Regions from separate parts of the Methylobacterium indicum genome, predicted to be linked through region 1. Evidence: predicted binding sites of a transcription regulator. Region 1 holds the regulator's gene; each other region holds the start of a gene.

Region 1 (4,824 bases):
CTCCGTCACCTGGCGGGCCGCGCAATCGGGCATCGTCACCGGCGTGCTGCTGGCGCTCGCCCGCATCGCCGGCGAGACCGCGCCGCTGCTCTTCACCGCGCTCAACAACAATTCCTGGTTCAGCCCGAACCTGATGGGCGGCGTCGCGAACCTGCCCGTCATGATCTACCAGTTCGCGCTCTCGCCCTACGAGAACTGGCGCCAGCTGGCCTGGGCCGGCGCGCTCCTCATCACCATCACCATCCTGGGCCTGTCGATCGTGGCCCGCCTCGTCCTGAGCGGCCCGAAGGGGCGCTGATCCGCATCTCCGGCAGCACCCGATCGCTCGGCGACCGGGTGCTGCTCTCCTCATCTGAATTTGCCGCATTTCTTTCGACGATTTTCGTCGAAAAATGCTCCTGCCCGGAGACACACCGATGAGCGCCACCGCCACCGCCGCGCCGGTCGTGGGCCAGAGCACGGCCGACGAGTCCGCCCCGGTCCGCCTCGCCGTCAAGGACCTCAACTTCTACTACGGCGACTTCAAGGGGTTGAAGAACATCAACCTCAACTTCCTCGACCGCCAGGTCACGGCGCTGATCGGGCCGTCGGGCTGCGGCAAGTCGACGTTGCTGCGCACCTTCAACCGGATCTACAGCCTGTATCCCGAGCAGCGCGCGGAAGGGCAGATCCTGCTCGACGGCCGCAACATCCTGGATCCCTCGATCGACCTCAACGAGCTGCGCGCCCGGGTCGGCATGGTCTTTCAGAAGCCGACCCCGTTCCCGATGTCGATCTACGACAACATCGCGTTCGGCATCCGGCTCTACGAGCGCCTCGGCAAGGCCGACCTCGACGTCCGCGTCGAGGAAGCCCTGCGCAAGGGCGCCCTGTGGGACGAGGTGAAGGACAAGCTCAAGCAGTCCGGCATGGGCCTGTCGGGCGGCCAGCAGCAGCGCCTCTGCATCGCCCGCACGGTGGCGCAGCGCCCGGAGGTGATCCTGTTCGACGAGCCGACCTCGGCCCTCGACCCGATCTCGACCGGCCGCATCGAGGAATTGATCGAGCAGCTGCGGGGCGAGTTCACCATCGCCATCGTCACCCACAACATGCAGCAGGCGGCGCGCATCTCGCAGTTCACCGCCTTCATGTATCTCGGCGAGCTGATCGAGTTCGGGCCGACCAACCGGCTGTTCATGAACCCGTCGAAGCGCCAGACCCAGGACTACATCACCGGCCGGTTCGGCTGAGCCGCTCCCGGGGCCGGCCCGCCTTCCGCCGGGCCGGCCCGCGCCCTTACGCTCCGCCTCATTCCGGGGGGTCTCACCTCATGTCGAACCACATCGTCACGTCCTACGACCAGGAATTGCAGAACCTGCGGCGCAGCATCGCCGAGATGGGCGGCATCGCCGAGAAGATGGTGGCCGATTCGGGCCTGGCGCTCCTGCGCCGCGATACCGCCCTCGCCCAGGCGGTGATCACCGCCGACCAGCGCCTCGACGGGCTGCAGCGCGAGATCGAGGAGAAGGCGATCCTCCTGATCGCCAAGCGCCAGCCGATGGCGATCGACCTGCGCGAGACGATCTCGGCGATCCGCGTCTCGGGCGACCTCGAGCGCATCGGGGATCTGGCCAAGAACGTCGCCAAGCGCGTCGTCGCGATCGCCGACCAGGTCCAGCTCCAGAAGATCGTCGTCGGGGTGGAGCACATGAACGAGCTGGTCCAGGGCCAGCTCAAGGACGTGCTCGACGCCTACGCCACCCAGGACACCGTGGCGGCCCTCGACGTCTGGGCCCGGGACGGCGGCATCGACGCGCTCTACACTTCGCTGTTCCGCGAGCTCCTGACCTACATGATGGAGGATCCGCGCAACATCACGTTCTGCACGCACCTCCTGTTCTGCGCCAAGAACGTCGAGCGCATCGGCGACCACACCACCAACATCGCCGAGACCATCCACTATCTCGCCACCGGCGAGACCCTGACCACCGACCGGCCGAAGAACGACGGGTCGAGCTTCGCCACCGTCGATCCTCAATCCTCGCCCCAGTCCCCGACCAAAGCCTGACCGGTCGGCCCGCCCGGCCGCGATGCCGGGTGGCCGTCTCGGGCGGCGGCGTCCCTGAAGTGCCCCCGATGAGTACCCGCATCCTGATCGTCGAGGACGAGGAGGCCCTGACCCTCCTCCTTCGCTACAACCTCGAGGCCGAGGGCTTCGAGGTCGACGCCGTCGCCCGTGGCGACGAGGCGGATATCCGCCTGCGCGAGCAGATCCCCGACCTCGTCCTCCTCGACTGGATGATGCCCGGGCTGTCGGGCATCGAACTGTGCCGGCGCATCCGCGCGCGCCGCGAGACCGAACGGCTGCCGGTGATCATGCTGACGGCCCGTGGCGAGGAGGGCGACCGGGTGCGGGGCCTCGCCACCGGCGCCGACGACTACATCGTCAAGCCGTTCTCGGTGCCGGAACTCCTGGCCCGGGTGCGCGCGCTCCTGCGGCGGTCGAAGCCCGCCCACGTCGCCGATCTCCTGATCGCCGGCGACATCGAGCTCGACCGGGTCAGCCACCGCGTGCGCCGCGACGGCCGCGAGCTGCATCTCGGCCCGACCGAGTTCAAGCTGCTCGAATTCCTGATGCAGAGCCCGGGCCGGGTCTTCTCCCGCGAGCAACTCCTCGACGGCGTCTGGGGCCACGACGTCTACATCGACGAGCGCACCGTCGACGTGCATATCGGCCGCCTGCGCAAGGCGATCAACCGCGGCCGCGACGCCGATCCGATCCGCACCGTGCGCGGCTCCGGCTACTCCTTCGACGAGATGTTCGCGCCCGAGCCGTGAGACCGGTCTCCGGGTGCGGCTCCCGGGCGAGGCATGGCGGCGGTCCCGGCCCGGGATCGGGCCGATGACGATGAACGCCGTCGTCTCAGAACTCCATGCCGAACTTGACCCGCAGGTTGTGCCGCTCGAACTGGTTCAGCCCGAGGGCGCGGCCGGCGAGGGCCGGATCGGTATCGCGGCCCCAGACCTGGCCCGCATAGGCCACGGTGAGCCAGACCTTCTCGGTGAACCGGTGGTGCAGGGCGGGACCGACCGTGAGCGCCTCGCTCTCCAGCCGGTTCAGGAAGGTCCCCTCGTAGCCGCGCAGGTAGCGGACCTCCGGACCGAGATAGGTATTTTTCCCCACACGCCCCACGAGGGCGTTCGACCACAGGAAGGTCGAGGAGCGATAGCCGCGGCCGCCCCGCTCGCGCCCTGCCGCGGGCTCGATGCTGATGTTGCTGCCGTACCAGAGCGTGTCGGGCACCACCTGGACGTCCAGCTGGAGCAGGCTCTCGACGTCGACGATGTCGGCGCCGCGCCCTTCGACCGGCAGGACGCGGGTGAAGCGCGGGCGCACCTCCAGGGCGAGACCGAGCGGCTGCTCCGCCGAGCCCTTCAGGAACTGGTACTTCACCTCCAGGGAGGCACCGTCGAAAGTGCCGTAGGACTTGTCGTCCAGATCCGCGACGTTGCGCTGCCGCCGCAACGTGCCGAACGCGCTGAGTTCGAGGCTCAGCCTGTCGATGGGGTTGAACTGATAGGCGAGCCGCGTGTCGAGCACCCGGTAGGCCGCCCGGCCGGGGCCGTCCCGGCGCTTGCCGATGCGCGAGACGGTGTCGACCACCGCTTCCTGCTCGCCCTTCTCGCCGGCATCGGCGCCCTCCGTGAAGCCGAACAGGTGCTCGGTATCGACGTCCTTGCCGTCGCCCGTCTTGCCGGACGTCCCTGCCTGCCGGCCCTCGTCCTTGCCGGCCTCGCGCGCGCCGTCCCGGTCCGATCCGGATCGGTCTTCCGTCCCGGGCTTGCCCTCCGTTCCGAACTTGCCGCTCGGCGCAGCCCGCGCGGGCGCCGGAGTGGAGAGGACGAGCATCAGGACGCCCGCCGCGGCCGACAGGCATCGGATCGGCTCGATGATTCCCGTCATGGTCGCGCGAGGGCCCCAGATGTGCAGTGCTCCGATGCGTCCGGTTAGAGACGATGCCGGCCGACATGGCTGCCATAAAAATGCAACGCCTGTCAGACCTTTGGGCCGTGCGGGATTAAGCGGGGCGTCCGGTGCATCGGGCCCGGACTGGCGCTGTGCCGTTCACCCCCGATGCGATCGGTCCGCGCATGGGGGATCTCCGCACGGTCGGTAGCACCGGGGGACGGTCTCAGATCTAGCACCGCTTCTTCGGGCGCCCGGACGTTCGCCCCGTATCAGGCTTCGCCCAGAGGTGGATGCATCGTGGCGACGGATCCGCGCCCCCGCCCCGAGCGCCGGGCCCAAGCCTGACGCCGATCTCGACATCCCCGCTCGCGCCGCCCCGGCGCGAAGGCGTCGGTGTGGTCGACCTGCGCCGTCCCTCGGACGACCCCATCCTTGGGTCAGTGGCGCCAGCGCTCTGCATGTCACGCATTTATAGTTGTTGATCGGCAGACATGACGTTAGGATTTTAGTGTCGGGAGGGAATGATTTCCATGGAAAAGATCAGAAACATCGTGATGATCTCGGCTTTCCTGCTGGCCGGAGAGATCGTCGCTTCGATGCTCGGTCTTGCCGTGCGGCCGGCATCGGCGCAGTCGAGTGCCGAGCGTGAGACATGTGCGGAATCGGTCGGGATCCAGACGCGTCACAACGGCCGAAACAGCTGGATCAAGCGCAGAGTATCGAGTAAGACTTACAATGCTTTTCTTCGGTGCACGGACGACATCGCCATGAAGCGTGCCGACGTGAAGCCGAACCGCCGCTGACGATCCGTCGAGGACGGCAAGCCGCGATCGTTCAGGAAGCCGGTCACCCGGCTCGCGAACCGACGGAGCCTG
Region 2 (4,824 bases), 430 kb from region 1:
CTGCCCCCAGAACCCCTCCGGGTCGCGCTGCCAGGCGGCGTAGGTCTCCGGGTAGCGGCTCGGGCTGGCCATGGCGTTTCCCTCCGGCGCGCCGCTCGTCTCGGGGCGATCCTGCGCCTCAGATAGAGCAGCGACGGCGATCACCGGAAGTCGAACTTTCGTAAGGAGCGAGACGGATTGATCGCGGCGTCCTCGTGGTTACTCTGGCCGGACAGGCAGCAGGACGATCCATGACCGGCGCGACCCTCTACGACCACGGCCTCGACCGGAATCCGGCCAACCACCAGCCGCTGACCCCGCTCACCTTCCTGGAGCGGGCGGCGGCGGTCTTCCCCGAGCGGACGGCCGTCATCCATGGCGCCTTGCGGCGCGACTACCGCGACCTCTACGCCCGCTGCCGGCGCCTCGCCTCGGCGCTCAAGGCCCGCGGCATCGGGCGGGGCGACACGGTGGCGGTGATGCTCGCCAACACCCCGGCGATGATCGAGTGCCATTACGGGGTGCCGATGGCCGGGGCGGTACTCAACACCCTCAACACCCGGCTGGACGCCGCGATCATCGCCTTCTGCCTCGACCACGGCGAGGCCAAGGTCCTGATCACCGACCGGGAATTCGCCCGCATCATGGGCCCGGCCCTGGCGCAGGCCGGGGTGACGCCGCTCGTCATCGATTACGACGACCCGGAATATGACGGCCCGGGCGAGCGCCTCGGCACGATCGAGTACGAGGAGTTTCTCGAAGCCGGCGACCCCGCTCACAAGTGGGCGATGCCCGCCGACGAGTGGGACGCGATCAGCCTCAACTACACGTCGGGCACCACCGGCGATCCGAAGGGCGTGGTCTACCACCATCGCGGCGCGTCGCTGCTCGCGGTCGGCAACGTGGTGGCGGGCCATCTCGGCCGGCACCCGGTCTATCTCTGGACCCTGCCGATGTTCCACTGCAACGGCTGGTGCTTCCCCTGGACCCTGTCGGTGGTGGCCGGGACCCATGTCTGCCTGCGGCAGGTCCGGGCCAAGGCGATGTACGACGCCATCGCGGATCACGGCGTGACGCATCTGTGCGGCGCGCCGATCGTGATGTCGCTCCTCATCAACGCGCCGGCGACCGAGCGGCGCGACCTGTCGCGCCGGGTCTCGTTCCTCACCGCCGCCGCGCCCCCGCCGGAGGCGGTGCTCGCCGGGATGGCGGAGGCCGGGTTCGACGTGACCCACGTCTACGGGCTGACCGAGACCTACGGCCCGGCGGTGGTGAACGAGTGGCACGCCGACTGGGATGCCCTGAGCAAGGACGAGCAGGCGGCCCGCAAGGCGCGCCAGGGCGTGCGCTACCCGCCGCTCGAGGCCCTCGACGTGCTCGATCCCGAGACGATGCAGCCGGTGCCCGCCGACGGCGAGACGCTCGGCGAGGTGATGTTCCGCGGCAACGTGGTGATGCGCGGCTACCTGAAGAACCCGACCGCGACCGAGGCCGCCTTCCGGGGCGGCTGGTTCCACTCGGGCGATCTCGGGGTGAAGCACCCGGACGGCTACATCCAGCTCAAGGACCGCTCGAAGGACATCATCATCTCGGGGGGCGAGAACATCTCGTCGATCGAGGTCGAGGAGGCCCTGTTCAAGCACCCGGCGGTGGCGGCCGCCGCCGTGGTGGCCAAGCCCGACGAGAAATGGGGCGAGACGCCGTGCGCCTTCGTCGAGCTGAAGGGCTCCGAGATGATCTCGGCCGAGGAGCTGATCGGCTGGTGCCGCCAGTCGCTGGCCGGCTTCAAGGTGCCCCGGCACGTCGTCTTCACGGAACTGCCCAAGACCTCGACCGGCAAGGTACAGAAATTCGTGCTGCGGGAGATGGCGAAGGCGCTGTGACGGAGCCGCGAGCGCTCGGGCTTCCGGATGGGAACTCGGGCGCTTCGGGCCCGCGCGCCGGAGCGTCGATGCCTGTCAGGCTCGACCTCGCCCGATGGTGCGGGCGGGAGCTTCCGGGATCGGAAAAATCACGGTTGCCGGCGGCGCTGGCGGGACTCACCTCCGCGTCGCGCACCCTGCGCATGTCGTCTAGCGGGAGCAAAACCCGCCGGCCGTCGTCGCTATGAAAATGGTCGCAATGAGCGGGGGCCGCCGCGTCGATACGCCGGCGCGGCGGCGCGCTGAATTCTGCCGGGCTAGTGCATCACGCGAGTGGACGTCGTCCGCAGGCGACTGATCTCATCCTTCAGGTGAAGCTTGCGCCGCTTGAGTTCGACTATTCGCAAGTCGTCGGTGGAGAGGTGGGTGCAGGCGTCCTGAATCTCGCGCTCCAGGGCTTCGTGCTTACGCTCGAGCTCGGTGAGATGCGTGTGCAGCGACATCAGCCATTGCCTCCTGTCATGTAGGTGACACACGAAGCCTGCCACAGCCCGCGGCCGATGTCTAAGGCATTCCGTATTGCAATTGCGTAATGTGCACCGCAGCGCGGCGCCGCCGAGAGGCTGCACAACCCCCGCCGAGCCCCCGCGATGCCCTTGCCGGAGGGCGGGCCCTCGTTCATTCTTCGCCGCATCATCCCAGGGCTTAGGGCGGCGATGGCGTTCGAGTTGAGTGCGGAATCGACGGCGGAGTACGAGACCGAGCTGGCGCGGCTCCGGGAGGAGCATCGCGACCTCGACGACGCGATCGAGGCGCTGGCGGGCGTGATGGCCGGCGACCGGCTCCAGCTCCAGCGCCTGAAGAAGCGCAAGCTCGGGATCCGCGACCGCATCTCCTTCCTGGAAGACCAGCTCACGCCGGACATCATCGCCTGAGGGCGGCGTCCCGCGGCGGCTTGCGGGAGCGCGAGCGCGCCGCTACTGCGGAGGGATGACCGGTCGCGGCCCGTTCGCGCGGCTTAGCGGCGCTTTTGCGAGAGGATGCGCTTGACGATGGCGGCATCGCCCCCCGTCGCAGTGATCATGGGCAGCCAGTCCGACTGGGCCACCATGCGCCACGCGGCCGAGACCCTCGACGCCCTCGGCATTCCCTACGAGGCCCGCATCGTCTCGGCCCACCGCACCCCGGACCGCCTGGTGGCCTTCGCCAAGGGCGCCAAGGCGGCGGGCGTCAAGGTGGTGATCGCGGGCGCCGGCGGCGCCGCCCACCTGCCCGGCATGGCCGCCGCGATGACGCCGCTGCCGGTCTTCGGCGTGCCGGTCGAATCGAAGGCGCTGTCGGGCCAGGACAGCCTGCTGTCGATCGTGCAGATGCCGGCCGGCATCCCGGTCGGCACGCTGGCCATCGGCCGGGCCGGCGCCGTCAACGCGGCGCTCCTCGCCGCCGCCGTCCTCGCCCTGACCGACGCCCCCCTGGCCGAGCGGCTCGATGCCTGGCGCGCGCGCCAGAGCGCAGCGGTCGCCGAGCACCCGGATACGAGCGCCCCGTGAGCAAGCCCCTCATCGCCCCCGGCGCCACCGTCGGGATCATCGGCGGCGGCCAGCTCGGCCGCATGATCGCGGTCGCGGCGGCGCAGTACGGGCTCAAGGCCCATATCTACTGCCCCGACCCCGACAGCCCGGCCTTCGAGGTGGCGGGCCGCCGGACCGTGGCGGCCTACGACGACGCGGCGGCGCTCCGGGCCTTCGTCGAGTCCGTCGACGTCGTGACCTACGAGTTCGAGAACATCCCGAGCCGCACCGCCGAGATCCTGGCCGCGCACCGGCCGCTGCACCCGAGCGCCTCGGCGCTCGCGACGACGCAGGACCGGCTGACGGAAAAATCCTTCGTCGCGGGCCTCGGCATCCCGGTCGCGCCGTTCCGCGCGGTGGACGACGCCGCCGGCCTCGCGCAGGCCGTGCGGGAGATCGGCCTGCCGGCGGTGCTGAAGACCCGGCGCTTCGGCTACGACGGCAAGGGCCAGCTCATGCTGCGCCAGGAGGATTTCGGCGAGGCGGGCTTCGACCCCGCCGCCGCGATGGCCTCCCTGCACGACCAGCCCTGCATCCTGGAGGGCTTCGTGCCGTTCGAGGCCGAGGTCTCGGTGGTGGCGGCCCGCAACGCGGAAGGGCGCTTCTCGGCCTACGCCCCCTGCGCCAACGAGCACCGCCACCACATCCTCGCCCGCACCGTGGTGCCGGCGCCCGGCATGACGCCGGAGACCGCCGCCGAGGCGGTGTCGATCGCCCGCGCCATCGCGGAGGCGCTGGACTATGTCGGCGTGCTGGCGGTGGAGATGTTCCTGGTCCGCGGGGCGGACGGGCGGGCGGGCGTCGTCGTCAACGAGATCGCGCCGCGGGTCCACAATTCCGGCCACTGGACCATCGAGGGGGCCGAGACCTCGCAATTCGCCCAGCACGTCCGGGCGATCTGCGGCTGGCCGCTCGGCAGCCCGGCCCTGACCGGCCGCTCGGTCGAGATGCTGAACCTGATCGGCGACCAGGCCGACAACTGGACCCAGATCCTCGCCGAGCCCGGCAGCCACCTGCATCTCTACGGCAAGGGCGCGGCCCGGCCCGGGCGCAAGATGGGCCATCTCACCCGGGTCGCGACCGGCGCCTGACCCGGCGCCCGGCACCGACGGGTGAGGCCGCTGGGCCACACCCGTCGCCACGCAGCGCCCTCCCCTGCCGCAACGGCGCCGGGAGCCACACCTTCGCCACATCGTCCCGCTCAAGCGGAGAGGCGCACTGCCTTTAAGCCGGCCTTCACCTCGATCGAGGAAGGGTCGTCCGGCACCAGGACCGCTTCGAGGCGGCGCGTGCGTGCGGATTGCGATGGTGCGCGGCGCAACGCGGATGCGCCGCCCCGGGGGAGCGGGTGATGAACAACGTGATCGGCTGGAGCCGTGTGACACCGGCGGCCCGGATGCTGGGAGCGACCG
Region 3 (4,824 bases), 380 kb from region 1:
GAAAGGGGGCCGGGGCCGCGAGACGGGGTGCATGTCGCACCCGGCCCGCGAGGGAACCGATCGACCACGATCGATGGATCGGCATGGGGGCGAACCGGTCTTCCGGCTGCCCGATCAGGGAGATGGGGATGCATCTCCCCCGACGGAAGGTGCCCCGGGGGCGTGCGATTGCCGCATGTCCGCAGGGCGGGGCCGGTGTGCGGACCGGGCCCGTGCCGCGACGCCAAAAGCCGCTATGTCGGAGCGCCGACCCCCGGGCACGCTCCCTCGGCGCGGTCCCCTCGAAAAGCCCGTCCCCGGAACCCGTTCATGACCCCGCTCACCGCCGCGACCCGCCTGAGCCTCAGCCTGATCGCCGGCGGGGCGGTCGCCAACATCTACTACAACCAGCCGCTGCTCGGGCTGCTCGCCCAGGTCTTCGGCCACGACGCCTCGGTGCTGGTTCCGACCGCGACGCTCGCCGGCTACGGCCTCGGCATTCTCGGCCTCGTACCGCTCGGCGATTCGCTGCCGCGGCGCAGCCTGATCGTCGGGCAGCTCCTGCTGCTCGCCGTCGTGCTGGTCCTGGCGGGGGCGAGCACGAGCCTGTGGGTCCTGGTCCTGGCGAGCTTCCTGATCGGCGTGCTCTCGACCGCCGCGCAGCAGGCGGTGCCCTTCGCCGCCGAGCTGGCACCGGACGCGACGCGGGGCCGGATGGTCGGCCAGGTGATGACGGGGCTGCTGCTGGGCATCCTGCTCGCCCGCACCCTGAGCGGCTTTCTCGGCGCCTGGGCCGGCTGGCGGGCGGTCTTCTACGGCGCGGCCGGGCTCGCGGTGGCGCTGGCCGGCCTCGCCCGGCTCGGCCTGCCGGGGACGGCCCCCACCGCCAAAATCCGTTACGGCGCCCTCCTCCGCTCGCTCCTCGATCTCGTGCGCGAGCAGCCGGTGCTGCGCCGGGCGGCGCTCGCCCAGGCGCTGCTGTTTGCCGCCTTCAACGCGTTCTGGACCACGCTGGCGCTCCTCGTCGAGGCGCCGCCCTTCGGGCTCGACCCCGCCGGAGCGGGGCTGTTCGGGTTGATCGGGGCGGCGGGCGCGCTGTGCGCACCGGTCGCCGGGCGCTTCGCCGACACGAGGAGCCCGCGCCCGGTGCTCGTCGGCGGCGGTGCCCTGACGCTCGCCGCCTTCGCGGTGTTCGGGCTCCTCGGCGGCCATTCGCTGGTGGCGCTCGCAGTGGGGGTGCTGCTGATCGACATCGGCATCAACACCGCGCTCATCGCCAACCAGACCCGGGTCTACGCGCTCGTTCCCGGGGCGCGGGGGCGGATCAACACCGTGTTCTTCACCGCGATCTTCGTCGGCGGTGCGCTCGGCGCCTCGGCGGGCACCCGGGCCTTCGCGGCCGGCGGCTGGCCGGCACTCTGCGCGGTCGGCGGCGCCTTCGCGGCGGCGGGCCTGCTTGCGCCCCTGCTGGAGCCCCGCGACCGCCCTAGATCCTGACGCGAGCCACCGCGTCCGAGCCCGCCCCTGTCCCGCCTCCTCGCCATCGACACGATCTACCTCGAGCCCGCCGTCGCGGCCTATCCCCTCGGCCGGGAGATCCTGGAGCGGTTCGGGCAGGCGCGGCGGATCGAGGTCGCCTCGCACTGGAACATCCCGGAGCTGCACGGCAATGCCGGCTCGGCCGAGGACTGGGTGCGGATCAAGCGCTCGACCCTGGTGCTCGGGGTCAAGAAGGGCCTCGCCTCGCGGCCGAACGGCCGCAGCGCCCACTTCATCGCGCCGTCGAGCTCCAACGGCTGCGCCATGGCCTGCGCCTATTGCTACGTGCCGCGCCGCAAGGGCTACGCCAACCCGATCACCCTGTTCGTCAACACCGAGGCCATCGGCCGGGCGATCGCCCGTCACGCCGCCGGCCAGGGCCCCCTCCCCGCCCCCGACCAGATCGACGACCGGTTCTGGGTCTACGATCTCGGCGAGAACGGCGACCTCTCGGTCGACGCGCTGGCGAGCGGGGGCGTGCGCGACCTCGTCGGGCTGTTTCGCGGCCTCCCGAACGCCAAGGCGTCCTTCGCCACCAAGTTCGTCAACCCGGACCTCCTCGCCTACCGACCGGAGGGCAAGACCCGCATCCGCTTCTCGCTGATGCCCGAGCGCATCGCCCGGGTGGTCGACGTGCGGACCTCGCCGATGCCGGAGCGGATCGCCGCGATCGACGCCTTCGTGGAGGCCGGCTACGAGGTCCACGTCAATTTCTCGCCGGTGATCCTCTACGAGGGCTGGGAGGAGGATTGGCGGGCGCTGTTCCGCGCGCTCGAGGCCGGCCTCAAGCCGGCCGCCAAGGCGCAGCTGAAGGCCGAGATCATCTTCCTCACCCACAACGCCGCCCTGCACGAGGTGAACCTGCGCTGGCACCCCAAGGCCGAGGCGCTGCTCTGGCGCCCCGACATCCAGGAGACCAAGCGCTCCGAGGGCGGGATGGAGAACCTGCGCTACCGCACCGGCTGGAAGGGCCGCTGGCTCACCCGGTTCAAGGCGCTGCTGGCCGAGGAGCTGCCCTATTGCGGGGTGCGCTACGCGTTCTGAGGGACGCGCCCCGGCAGCGGGCGCCGTCATCGAACCGTCGCGCTCCGTCCCTAGCCCGCGGGCCACACTCTCTCCGGCGAGAGGCGCGAAGGACGCTGCGATGGCCCATCTCCTCAGCGACGAGCCGGCCCTGCCGGGCCTGATCTGGGCGATGCGGTTCGACGCGGGCGGGCGCGGGCGCCTGGTCGGGCCCGGCGAGGAGGTGCCGGCGCTCGGCCGCTTCGGCGACGGCTTCGTCTGGTTCCACGTCAACCTCAACGACGCCCGGGTGCCGGGCCTGATCGCCGAGGGGCGGCTCGGCCCGCCCGACCTCGCGGCGGCAGCCTTCGCCAGCGACCCGCACCAGCGGGTGACCGTCGAGGACGGGCAGGTCGGCGGCGTCATCGCCGACCTCGCCCGGGAGGCCGAGGGGCCGGACACCGCACCCGAGCGGCTGCCCGACGCCGCCGGGCGGCTGCATTTCGTGCTGGGCGCGAACTTCCTCGTCAGCGGGCGCCGACACCCGATCGTCGGGCCCGACGCGGTGCGGGAGGTCGTCGCCGGGGGCCGGCCGCTTGCCGGGCCCGTCGCCCTCCTCGAAACCTTGATCGGCCGGGTCGCGGCGGCGATCGGGGCGCGGGGTGCGGCCCTGTCGGACCGGCTCGACGGGATCGAGGACCACATCCTCGACGAGCGCATCCGGGCGGAGACCCGCCAGCTCGGACCGATCCGCCGCGACGCGGTGCGGCTGCATCGCCAGCTCAACGGGTTGCGGGCGGTGTTCCACCGCCTGGAGGAGGAGAGCGACGACCTGCCGGAAGACACCCGGGAGGCCGCCGCCCGCATCGCCCAGCGGCTCGACGCCCTCGACCGCGACATGGTGGTGCTGGCCGAGCGCAGCCGGCTCCTGCAGGAGGAGCTCTCGGGGCTGCTCGCCCGGCAGTCGAACCGCCAGCTCCACACCCTGTCGATCCTGACCGCCCTGTTCCTGCCGCCCACCCTCGTCACCGGCCTGTTCGGCATGAACACCAAGGGCCTGCCGCTCGCCGAGTGGGACGAGGGCTCCACGGTGGCGATCCTGATCGCCGTGATGTCGGCGGCGGCCGCCTTCCTGCTGATCCGCCGGCTCGGGCTCGGCGGGCAGAGGGGCCAGGGTTGAAACTCCGAGACTCTTGGTGATCGAGAATCCGCTGGCGACCCAACCCGGTCTTCCCGAAGGCCGTAGACGCCTCCCGGAAGCGGACGTTCGCGGCAGTCGCGCAACCTCAGCTCGGCGGGGAAGCAAGCCTTCTCCACAAGGTCGCTTCTTTTGGGATCCTAGGGGCTCACTGCCGGGTGTTCGCGGTCGAGGCAGTAGCTCTCGTGGATCGACCCAAACATGTATGGCTTCCTCGATCCGGCCCATCTCTTCAGAGCACATCAGCGTCAGGCCAACATTGCGTCATGTTGCGCATCGACCGAAGCCGGCGCGAACACGGCCACTGAGGCATTTGGCATCGCGCGGACGTTCCGTCCGCCACCCACTTCCGCTGCGCACTCCTCGGCATGTCTCCCGAGGGCCATTCGCGACTGTCGGACAACCGCGACTTAGCTCGCAAGCTCTGCAATCAGAGGCGTAGGCTGCGTCTGAGCCGCTGTTGAGCCAAGTTTACGTCATGCACGCGGCCGTTCGATCCGACGATTTGAACGTCCTTGTACCCGTTAAAGAGCCACTTCATCGCCAGGACCACAGCGCTGGCAGGGCTTGCTCGCGTGTCTAATAGCGTTTCATCACCGCGCGGAGCAGATATAACGTGTTGCATGAAGGCATCTCCGGTCCGCCTCCGGGCTAACAGCTACAAGTTATAATCGTTCGCCCTGAAAGAGCACTTGGCCGCAAAAAACTAATTCATCTCAAGAAAATGCCTCGCATACCGAACCGGTGGCGAGGCGAAGTCATCTCAAGGGACGTTCCACGGGGTGGTGGGGACGGAACGGTGCCAGAGATGGTCGTGATGGCAGTCGGGTCAGGCCATCGGGACCGAGCGTTCATAACCCACGTGGCAAGCCTGTCGGGCACGCAGGTTGGATTGGCGCGGACAAGCATTGTCCAACAGCGTCTGCTTTGTGGCACATCTCACTCCGACGCGGTCATTTTACCCAGAAACAGACATCACGTTAGAAGTTTTGCACCAGTGAACTTGACCATGAGAGCACAAATTTAATCTATGATAACGTGCTTGGCCCAAAAAAATTCTCGATATCGCCTTGATACTTAGAGTGCTATCATAACACAGATTAAAA

What was found. The regulator PhoB, encoded in region 1, activates phosphate uptake and scavenging genes when phosphate is short. The targets are predictions, from matches to a motif close to TGTCATNNANCTGTCAT.
Region 2: miv_RS02995 (YdcH family protein) is a predicted target of PhoB. The motif match lies at 2,359-2,375, and genes of this name have one in related genera.
Region 3: miv_RS02775 (CorA family divalent cation transporter) is a predicted target of PhoB. The motif match lies at 2,587-2,603, and genes of this name have one in related genera.

The regions. Positions count from the first base shown of each region.
Region 1 is NZ_AP024145.1:220,609-225,432, reverse strand. Features, by position in the region: gene pstA (phosphate ABC transporter permease PstA) at 1-298, shown strand, start outside; gene pstB (phosphate ABC transporter ATP-binding protein PstB) at 417-1,229, shown strand; gene phoU (phosphate signaling complex protein PhoU) at 1,310-2,047, shown strand; gene phoB (phosphate regulon transcriptional regulator PhoB) at 2,116-2,817, shown strand; gene miv_RS01105 (hypothetical protein) at 2,903-3,943, opposite strand; gene miv_RS01100 (hypothetical protein) at 4,480-4,752, shown strand.
Region 2 is NZ_AP024145.1:647,999-652,822, reverse strand. Features, by position in the region: gene miv_RS03005 (propionyl-CoA synthetase) at 1-72, opposite strand, end outside; gene miv_RS03000 (acyl-CoA synthetase) at 231-1,862, shown strand; gene miv_RS02995 (YdcH family protein) at 2,159-2,344, opposite strand; gene miv_RS02990 (YdcH family protein) at 2,558-2,776, shown strand; gene purE (5-(carboxyamino)imidazole ribonucleotide mutase) at 2,894-3,391, shown strand; gene miv_RS02980 (5-(carboxyamino)imidazole ribonucleotide synthase) at 3,388-4,503, shown strand; gene miv_RS02975 (tetratricopeptide repeat protein) at 4,764-4,824, shown strand, end outside.
Region 3 is NZ_AP024145.1:604,637-609,460, reverse strand. Features, by position in the region: gene miv_RS02785 (MFS transporter) at 310-1,476, shown strand; gene miv_RS02780 (spore photoproduct lyase family protein) at 1,504-2,562, shown strand; gene miv_RS02775 (CorA family divalent cation transporter) at 2,663-3,700, shown strand.